Regions from separate parts of the Pseudoalteromonas sp. S3776 genome, predicted to be linked through region 2. Evidence: predicted binding sites of a transcription regulator. Region 2 holds the regulator's gene; the other holds the start of a gene.
The links. Region 2 encodes NrdR, which represses ribonucleotide reductase genes. Its sites were predicted from a motif close to AAACACNANATNTNGTGTTT; they were not measured.

Region 1: a site for NrdR is predicted at 1,644-1,663, ahead of nrdA (class 1a ribonucleoside-diphosphate reductase subunit alpha). Genes of this name have one in related genera too.

What each region holds. Positions count from the first base shown of each region.
Region 1 is NZ_PNCU01000032.1:40,466-44,897, reverse strand. It holds gene ubiG (bifunctional 2-polyprenyl-6-hydroxyphenol methylase/3-demethylubiquinol 3-O-methyltransferase UbiG) at 1-694, shown strand, start outside; gene CWC16_RS13315 (HAD family hydrolase) at 694-1,374, shown strand; gene nrdA (class 1a ribonucleoside-diphosphate reductase subunit alpha) at 1,787-4,069, shown strand; gene nrdB (class Ia ribonucleoside-diphosphate reductase subunit beta) at 4,142-4,432, shown strand, end outside.
Region 2 is NZ_PNCU01000011.1:46,054-50,485, reverse strand. It holds gene CWC16_RS06300 (riboflavin synthase) at 1-479, opposite strand, end outside; gene ribD (bifunctional diaminohydroxyphosphoribosylaminopyrimidine deaminase/5-amino-6-(5-phosphoribosylamino)uracil reductase RibD) at 496-1,629, opposite strand; gene nrdR (transcriptional regulator NrdR) at 1,632-2,081, opposite strand; gene glyA (serine hydroxymethyltransferase) at 2,493-3,749, opposite strand; gene thrC (threonine synthase) at 4,020-4,432, opposite strand, start outside.

The sequences.
Region 1 (4,432 bases), on a different contig from region 2:
TGTAGATAACGCAGAAATAGCAAAATTTGAAGCCATTGCTGAGCGATGGTGGGACCAAGACGGAGAGTTTAAACCTCTTCACGAAATTAACCCATTACGATTAGACTTTGTAGCTAACAAAAGCCAAGGTTTATTTGAAAAAGAAACACTCGATGTAGGTTGTGGTGGCGGTATACTTAGTGAAAGCATGGCGCGCATGGGGGCAAACGTAACCGGTATAGACATGGGCCAAGAGCCACTCACCGTAGCCAAACTACACAGCCTAGAAACGGGTGTAAATGTTGACTATATAAAAGTACCTGCAGAGGAGTTTGCAAACCAGTTCCCTGCTCGCTTTGATGTAATAACTTGCATGGAGATGCTGGAGCACGTACCTGACCCTGCTTCTATTATTCATGCAGTAGCAAAGCTTGCCAAGCCTGGGGCTGATGTGTTTTTCTCAACTCTTAATAAAACACCTAAAGCATACTTGTTTGCTATTGTAGGTGCTGAAAAGCTACTGAAAATGGTGCCAGAAGGCACACACGACCACAACAAATTTATCAAACCTGCACAACTTATTGCATGGGCTGAGCAAGCTGGCTTAAAAGTACGCGCCAGTGCAGGTCTTAGCTATAACCCGCTTTCTAAGCAATATTCATTAAATACAGATGTAAGTGTTAATTATATACTTCACTTTGAGAAGTTAGCGTAATGGCTAGCTCTTCTACTCCAGTAACTCCTTTTGAGTACGATGCTTTTTTATTTGATTTAGATGGCACTTTACTTGATACAGCTGATGATTTAGGTGCAGCATTGAATGCTGTACTTAAAAGTGAAGGTGTTGCCCAAGTTGCACCTGAGGCGTACCGAAAAGCTGCTTCTAATGGCGCAGGTGCATTACTTGAGCTCGGCTTTAAAGAACAATGGGCCACGCAACCTCAAGCACAGCGGATAAAACAGCTAGTGAGTTACTATAGCCAAAACCTAGCTAAGCACACACACTGTTTTGAAGGCATAGAATCATTACTCATAGCCCTTGAGAACCAAGCTATAAAATGGGGGATAATGACCAATAAACCTGGGTTTTTAACCGATCCTTTAGTGGCAGCTATCCCCGCATTCAAAAATGCACATGTGGTGATCAGTGGCGATACGCTTACCGAAGCGAAACCGTCTCCTTTACCCTTATTACACTGTGCAAAACTGATGAACGTTGATCCTAAGCGTTGTTTATACGTAGGTGATGCACAACGTGATATACAAGCGGGTAAAGCTGCAGGTATGCATACCGCTACAGCGCTTTGGGGCTATATACCAAGTATTGAGGAGGCGTTGCGCTGGGAAGCCGACTTTAATTGGCGCAGCCCTATTGATGCTTTCAACCATATATAGTGCCATTGGTGTTATTAAACACTATATATTGTGATTTTGTTAGTTTTTATGCAAAGCTTGATGATAAAAAAAGCAGTCAAAATTTATTTTCAAAATGCGCAAATTTAGCTGATCATTAGTTGATTTTTAGCTATTTCAACTTAAATGATTGTTCAAAGGTGAGTGACTACTAACACAATTGCTTTATCCCAAAGTTATCCACAAATAGGGGCAATTATGTCCCTTGCAAATCAACTCAGACCACACTATCTTGTGATCTCTAAATTGAACAACACCAGATATTGTGGCCAAATGTTATTCAATTAAATTCGCCCATACGGTGAAACTTATAATAAATGAATACGTACCTTGCTTTAGCGAGGTATAGAACATTGGTCAAAATACTCAATTCCCAAGGAATACAGGCAAAGCTATGAACCAACAGTTATCTGTAAGCAAGCGTGACGGGCGTAAAGAGCCGCTAGATCTTGATAAGATCCATCGCGTTATTGAATGGGCCGCCGAAGGTTTAAACAACGTATCGGTTTCACAGGTTGAATTAAAGTCGCACATTCAATTTTACGACGGTATTCGTACAAAAGACATTCACGAAACCATCATTAAAGCAGCAGCCGATCAAATTTCAAAAGAGTCGCCTGACTACCAGTACTTAGCTGCCCGCTTAGCTGTATTCCACTTACGTAAAAAAGCGTATGGCCAGTTTGAGCCTCCACGTTTATTTGACCATGTTACAAAAATGGTTGAAGACAAACGCTACGATGCTCACTTACTTGTTGATTACACAGAGCAAGAGCTTGACGAGCTAGATGCGTATCTTGATCATTCGCGCGATCTTAACTTTAGCTACGCAGCCGTAAAGCAACTTGAAGGTAAATACCTGGTACAAAACCGCGTAACAGGTGAAATTTACGAAAGTGCTCAGTTTTTATATATTTTAGTGGCTGCGAGTTTATTCTCTGACTACCCGCGCGAAACACGTATTGATTACATCAAGCGTTTTTACGATGCTGTATCAACGTTTAAAATCTCTTTGCCTACACCCATTATGTCGGGTGTACGTACCCCTACTCGGCAATTTAGCTCATGTGTACTTATTGAATGTGGCGATAGCCTTGATTCAATCAATGCTACATCATCTGCGATTGTTAAATACGTATCACAACGTGCGGGTATTGGTATTAACGCCGGCCGTATTCGTGCGTTAGGTAGCCATATTCGTAACGGTGAAGCGTACCACACTGGTTGTATCCCTTTTTATAAGCACTTTCAAACAGCTGTTAAAAGCTGCTCGCAAGGTGGTGTTCGTGGCGGTGCAGCAACCTTATTCTATCCGCTTTGGCATTTAGAAGTAGAAAACCTGCTTGTACTTAAAAATAACCGTGGTGTTGATGATAACCGTGTTCGTCACTTAGATTACGGCGTACAGTTTAATAAACTAATGTATTCTCGTTTGATTAAAGACGATTATATCACGTTATTTAGCCCATCAGACGTACCAGGTCTTTACGATGCATTCTTTGAAGACCAAGATGAATTTGACGCACTATATATAAAATACGAGCAAGACGAGTCTATTCGTAAAAAGCGTATCAAAGCGATTGAGCTATTCTCAATGTTTGCGCAAGAGCGAGCCAGTACAGGTCGTATTTATTTACAAAACGTGGATCACTGTAACACTCACAGCCCGTTTATTTCTAAAGTTGCGCCAATTCGCCAATCTAACTTATGTTTAGAAATTGCATTGCCAACTAAGCCGTTAAATAACGTAAACGACGAAGAAGGCGAAATTGCCCTTTGTACGCTATCGGCATTTAACTTAGGTGCTATTGAGTCACTTGATGAACTTGAAGAGCTTGCGGAACTTGCAGTACGTGCACTTGATAATCTACTTGATTTCCAAGACTACCCAGTACCGGCTGCACGTAATGCCACAATGGGCCGCCGCACATTAGGAATAGGTGTAATTAACTACGCTTACTACTTAGCTAAAAATGGTAAACGCTACTCAGATGGCAGTGCTAATGCACTGACTCATAAAACGTTTGAAGCAATTCAATATTACTTAATGAAAGCATCAAACGAGCTTGCTAAAGAGCGTGGCGCGTGTCCTAAGTTTAACGAAACAACGTACTCTCAAGGTATTATGCCAACGGATACGTACAAACGTGACTTAGATAAAATTTGTGATGAGCCACTGCACTTAGATTGGGACTCATTACGTGCCAGCATTAAAGAGCACGGCATGCGTAACTCAACACTTAGCGCATTAATGCCTTCAGAAACATCGTCGCAAATCTCTAACGCGACTAACGGTATTGAGCCACCACGTGGTCACATTAGCGTTAAAGCAAGTAAAGACGGTATTTTAAAACAAGTAGTGCCAGAGTACGAACGCTTAAAAGATAACTACGAGCTGCTGTGGGATATTCCATCAAACGATGGTTACTTACAGTTAGTGGGCATAATGCAAAAGTTTATTGACCAAACTATTTCGGCCAATACAAATTATGATCCAAGTAAGTACGAAGGCGGTAAAGTACCTATGAAAGTCTTATTAAAAGACTTACTGGGTGCCTACAAATTGGGTGTTAAAACACTTTATTACCATAACACCCGCGATGGTGCATCAGATGCACAAGACGATACGCCAGAAGTCGAAGATGACGATTGTGCAGGCGGCGCGTGTAAAATTTAATAGATAAACTTAAAGCGGGCTCTTTGCCCGCTTTGTCCTGATAGTTTTAGTGATAGTTTTTGAGTGATAGACATGTCTTATACTACTTTTAGTCGTAACCATAATGATCAAATGCAAGAGCCAATGTTTTTTGGCCAAACCGTTAACGTTTCGCGTTACGATCAACAAAAATACCCTATTTTTGAGAAATTGATTGAAAAGCAACTTTCGTTTTTTTGGCGTCCAGAAGAAGTAGACGTAAGTAAAGACCGTTTAGATTTTCAAGCGTTACCAGAGCACGAAAAGCACATATTTTTAAGTAACTTAAAATACCAAACGCTGCTTGATAGTGTACAAGGCCGCTCACCAAATGTTGCCCTACTT
Region 2 (4,432 bases):
ATGGTTAATTTAAATTCATTACCTTGGACAGCATTTACTGTCAGGCTTATACCATCTATACATACAGACCCTTTATAAGGTATGTACTTCATTAAGTTTTCATCTGTGCTTAACCAGTACTCTGTTGCGCGCGCATTACTCGTAATAGCGGTAATGGTGGCAATGCCATCAACATGACCAGAGACCAAGTGCCCCCCTAAACGCGAAACCGGCTGCATGGCTTTTTCTAGATTAACTGTTTGGCCAATATTATAATTTGCAAACCCAGTGAGGCTGATAGTTTCATTTGATAAGTCGGCACTAAAGCCATCAATGTGCTTATCGACTACGGTTAAGCATACACCGTTAGTGGCAATGCTATCACCTAGCTTTACATCGCTCATATCAAGGTTAGCGCTTTGAATGCGAATGGCTAAATCGCCTTGTTTTTTTTGTAATAGCGCAATTTTGCCTGTGGCTTCAATTATTCCAGTAAACATAGCCCTACTCTTTAAATTAAGTGGTTGGAATGTGTTTTATAGCGGTTATACGTAAGTCATCGCCTATTTTTACACACTCTGTAAACGTCAAATTAACGGTATTTTGCATATCTGTCAGCGGTGCAAAATTAACTAAGCTTTTTGCATCGCCCCCCATTAATTTTGGCGCTAGATAAAATATATATTCGTCTATTAAATTAAGCTCTGTCATTTTACCGGCAAGTGTAGCACCCACTTCTAAATAAACATGATTAAATTGCAATTTAGCAAGGTGCGCTAAAACAGACGTTAAATTAACTTTGTTATTGTGCTGTGGCACTTCAACATGCCTTACAAAATGTGGCCATTGCGCTGATTTATCAACCTTGGTAGTAAATATTATTATATCACTTTGAGTATTGAATAATGCCAACTCTGGTGTAAGCCTATTTTGCGAGTCAATGATAACACGCACAGGTTGGCGAAGAGGTAACTCGGTAGGTAAAGCCTCTGGGAGTTCGTTTAACCTTACATTAAGTTTAGCGTCATCCGTAATGACCGTATCGGCGCCGGTTAAAATAGCGCAACTTTGTGCTCGGTGTAACTGAACATCTTGTCGCGCAGCTGAGCCAGTAATCCACTTACTTTGTCCATTTTTAAGCGCAGTTTTACCATCAATACTAGCGGCCATTTTACACGTTACGTACGGCAGCCCCTGCTCCATACGCTTAAAAAACCCCAAATTAAGTGCGCGTGCTTGCTTCTCTAACAGCCCAAAAGCAACCTCAATACCAGCATCGCTAAGTATTTTAAGCCCCTTGCCTGCTACTTGCGGGTTAGTATCGACCATCGCAGCAATCACCTTTACTACACCTGCCGATTTTAAAGCTTCTGCGCAAGGAGGAGTCCGCCCGAAGTGACTACACGGTTCAAGCGTAACATAAGCTGTTGCGCCTTTTGCATTTTCACCTGCTACAGCAAGCGCATTAACCTCAGCATGTCCCTGCCCCGCTAATTGATGAAACCCTTCACCAACTATGTGGTTATCTTTAACTAAAACACACCCTACATTGGGGTTTGGAGTGGTTGTAAATCGCCCTTTTTTCGCAAGTTCGATGGCCCGCGCCATATACATTTCATCTTGTTCGGTAAACGGTATTTGGCTTTGCATTACTACTCCCCTAAACGGGCAATTTCTTCACCAAATTCGCGTATATCTTCAAACGAGCGATATACAGAGGCAAACCGCACGTAGGCGACTTTATCAAGCTTTTTAAGCGCCTCCATTATGCACTCCCCCACCAAGTGGCTCGATATTTCTCGCTCACCGGTAGCACGCAACTGCGATTTGATAATATTAACCACTTCATCTACTTGCTCAGTACTTACAGGGCGTTTTTCTAGGGCGCGATTAAGGCCATTTAGTAGCTTGTCTTCGTTAAATGGTTCTCGGCTACCGTCTTGTTTAATCACACGAGGCATAACTAACTCGGCGCCTTCAAAGGTAGTAAATCGCTCGTGACACTCGTTACATTCACGACGACGGCGAACTTGGTGGCCTCCGCCAACAAGGCGAGAATCAATAACTTTAGTATCTTTTGCGGTACAAAATGGGCAATGCATAACTAGGTACTTCCGTTTTAAACAAAAAAGGCCGCTATTTAGCGGCCTTTTATCTTAGCAAAAAAATAGGGCCTGTTGGCCTTTCAGGATTAAATTTGTTCTATCTAGGGGTGATTTGATCGCGGCGCGAGGTTTGTAACCTAGTGGGCTAAGTAAAAACCGAGCAAAGCTTCCGCGTCCTGCTCACGCCCCTTACCTACATCCATGTAGGCAACAAAGAGTAAATCGCCCCTAGGACGAACTCGAGGGCAGTGCATGTTTGGCATTTATGCTGCGTTATCGCCTATTTGTGTGGAGTAACCACACTACATAGACTCTGCCTTGCCTAAAAACCAAGCACACTACTGCAAATTAAATCTCGAAAGGTAAACAGGCCCCTTGTTGTGCTCTAAATTACTGCTGCTTATGCAATTAAGCGTATACAGGTAGTTTTGCACAAATTGCTTTAACTTTTTCTTTAACTTGCGCTTGTACTGACTCATCGTTGATATTGTCTAATACGTCACAAATCCAGCCAGCAAGTTCTTTCGATTCAGCTTCTTTAAAGCCACGACGTGTAATTGCAGGTGAACCAATACGTAAACCAGAAGTAACAAACGGTGAGCGAGGATCGTTTGGTACAGAGTTTTTGTTCACAGTAATGTTTGCATTACCAAGCGCTGCGTCTGCATCTTTACCTGTGATATCTTTATCGATTAAATCAAGTAAGAATAAGTGGTTTTCTGTTTTATCAGATACGATTTTGTAGCCGCGCTCTTGCATAACAGCAACCATAGCTTGTGCATTTTTAACAACTTGTGCTTGGTATGTTTTAAACTCTGGTTGTAGTGCTTCTTTAAATGCCACTGCTTTTGCAGCAATAATGTGGCATAAAGGACCACCCTGGCCACCTGGGAATACAGCGCTGTTAAGCTTTTTGTAAATTGCTTCGTCACCACATGCAGAAATAATTAAACCACCACGAGGGCCTGCTAATGTTTTGTGTGTTGTTGTTGTTACAACATGCGCGTGAGGTACTGGGCTTGGGTAAACACCCGCCGCAATTAAACCAGCAACGTGAGCCATATCAACGAATAAGTAAGCACCTACTTTATCAGCAATTTCACGGAATTTAGCCCAATCAACAATACCTGAGTATGCAGAAAAACCACCAATAATCATTTTTGGCTTATGCTCTAGTGCTAGCGCTTCTACCTGTGCGTAATCAATTTCGCCGGTTACTTCATCTAGCCCATATTGGATAGCATTATATAGCTTACCAGAGAAACTTACGTGTGAACCATGCGTTAAGTGACCACCATGAGCTAAGCTCATACCAAGTACAGTGTCACCGGCTTCTAATAACGCTAAAAAAACAGCGGCATTAGCTTGAGAGCCTGCATGAGGCTGAACGTTCGCATAGTCAGAACCAAATAACTCGTTCGCACGATCGATTGCAAGTTGCTCAACAACGTCTACGTGCTCACAACCGCCATAGTAACGTTTGCCCGGGTAACCTTCTGCGTATTTGTTTGTAAGCTGTGAACCCTGCGCTTCTAGTACGCGTGGGCTACAGTAGTTCTCTGATGCAATTAATTCAATGTGCTCTTCTTGGCGAGCAGTTTCTTTGTTTATCGCGTCAAATAACTCTGGATCAAAATCCGAAATATTCATGCTACGTTCTAACATTGGGGTCTCCTAGGGCAACGTGTATGGTGTTTTTTAGAGGCTTTATTGTACGCTTTAAACAACGCTTTGCCTACGCTCTTAAGTTGAGGATATTTAAACAGGGATTGAATCTATTTCACAGCATTTTTAAGATGATATTTTTTTATAAATTCATTAATAATTTAAATGACTTTTAATTTTTACATTTAATTAGTTAATGACAGTAGTTTTATAGACTGCATTTAAAACACAAAAAAAGCGGCCAAAGCCGCTTTTTTAACACTAAGTTAGTTAGCCCAACTTAGTGAGTATTTCATTACGTAACGCGTCGTAATCGGCGTTAATGTCCTTTGCTAAACAAGGTTTTGCAAGTGCGTCGCTCAGTGGTTTTGGCATCTCAAGTTCAATATTTAGAATCTCTTCTACGCTTTCTTTAAACTTAGCTGGGTGAGCAGTTGCTAAAAAGATACCTGCTGCGCCGGGTGCTTTATTCTCTACAAGACCTTGGTATGCAATAGCGGTATGGGGCTCTGCAACATAACCAGTTTGTTGAATATTTTTCATCACTGCTTGCGTATTTTCTTCGCTCACGCTGGTTGAGTAAAAATTATCGTAGCTAAACCAGTTATTATCTAACATTGTTTGCACACGTGGCCAGTTATTTGGCTTGCTCACATCCATCGCATTTGAAAGCGACTCAAGTG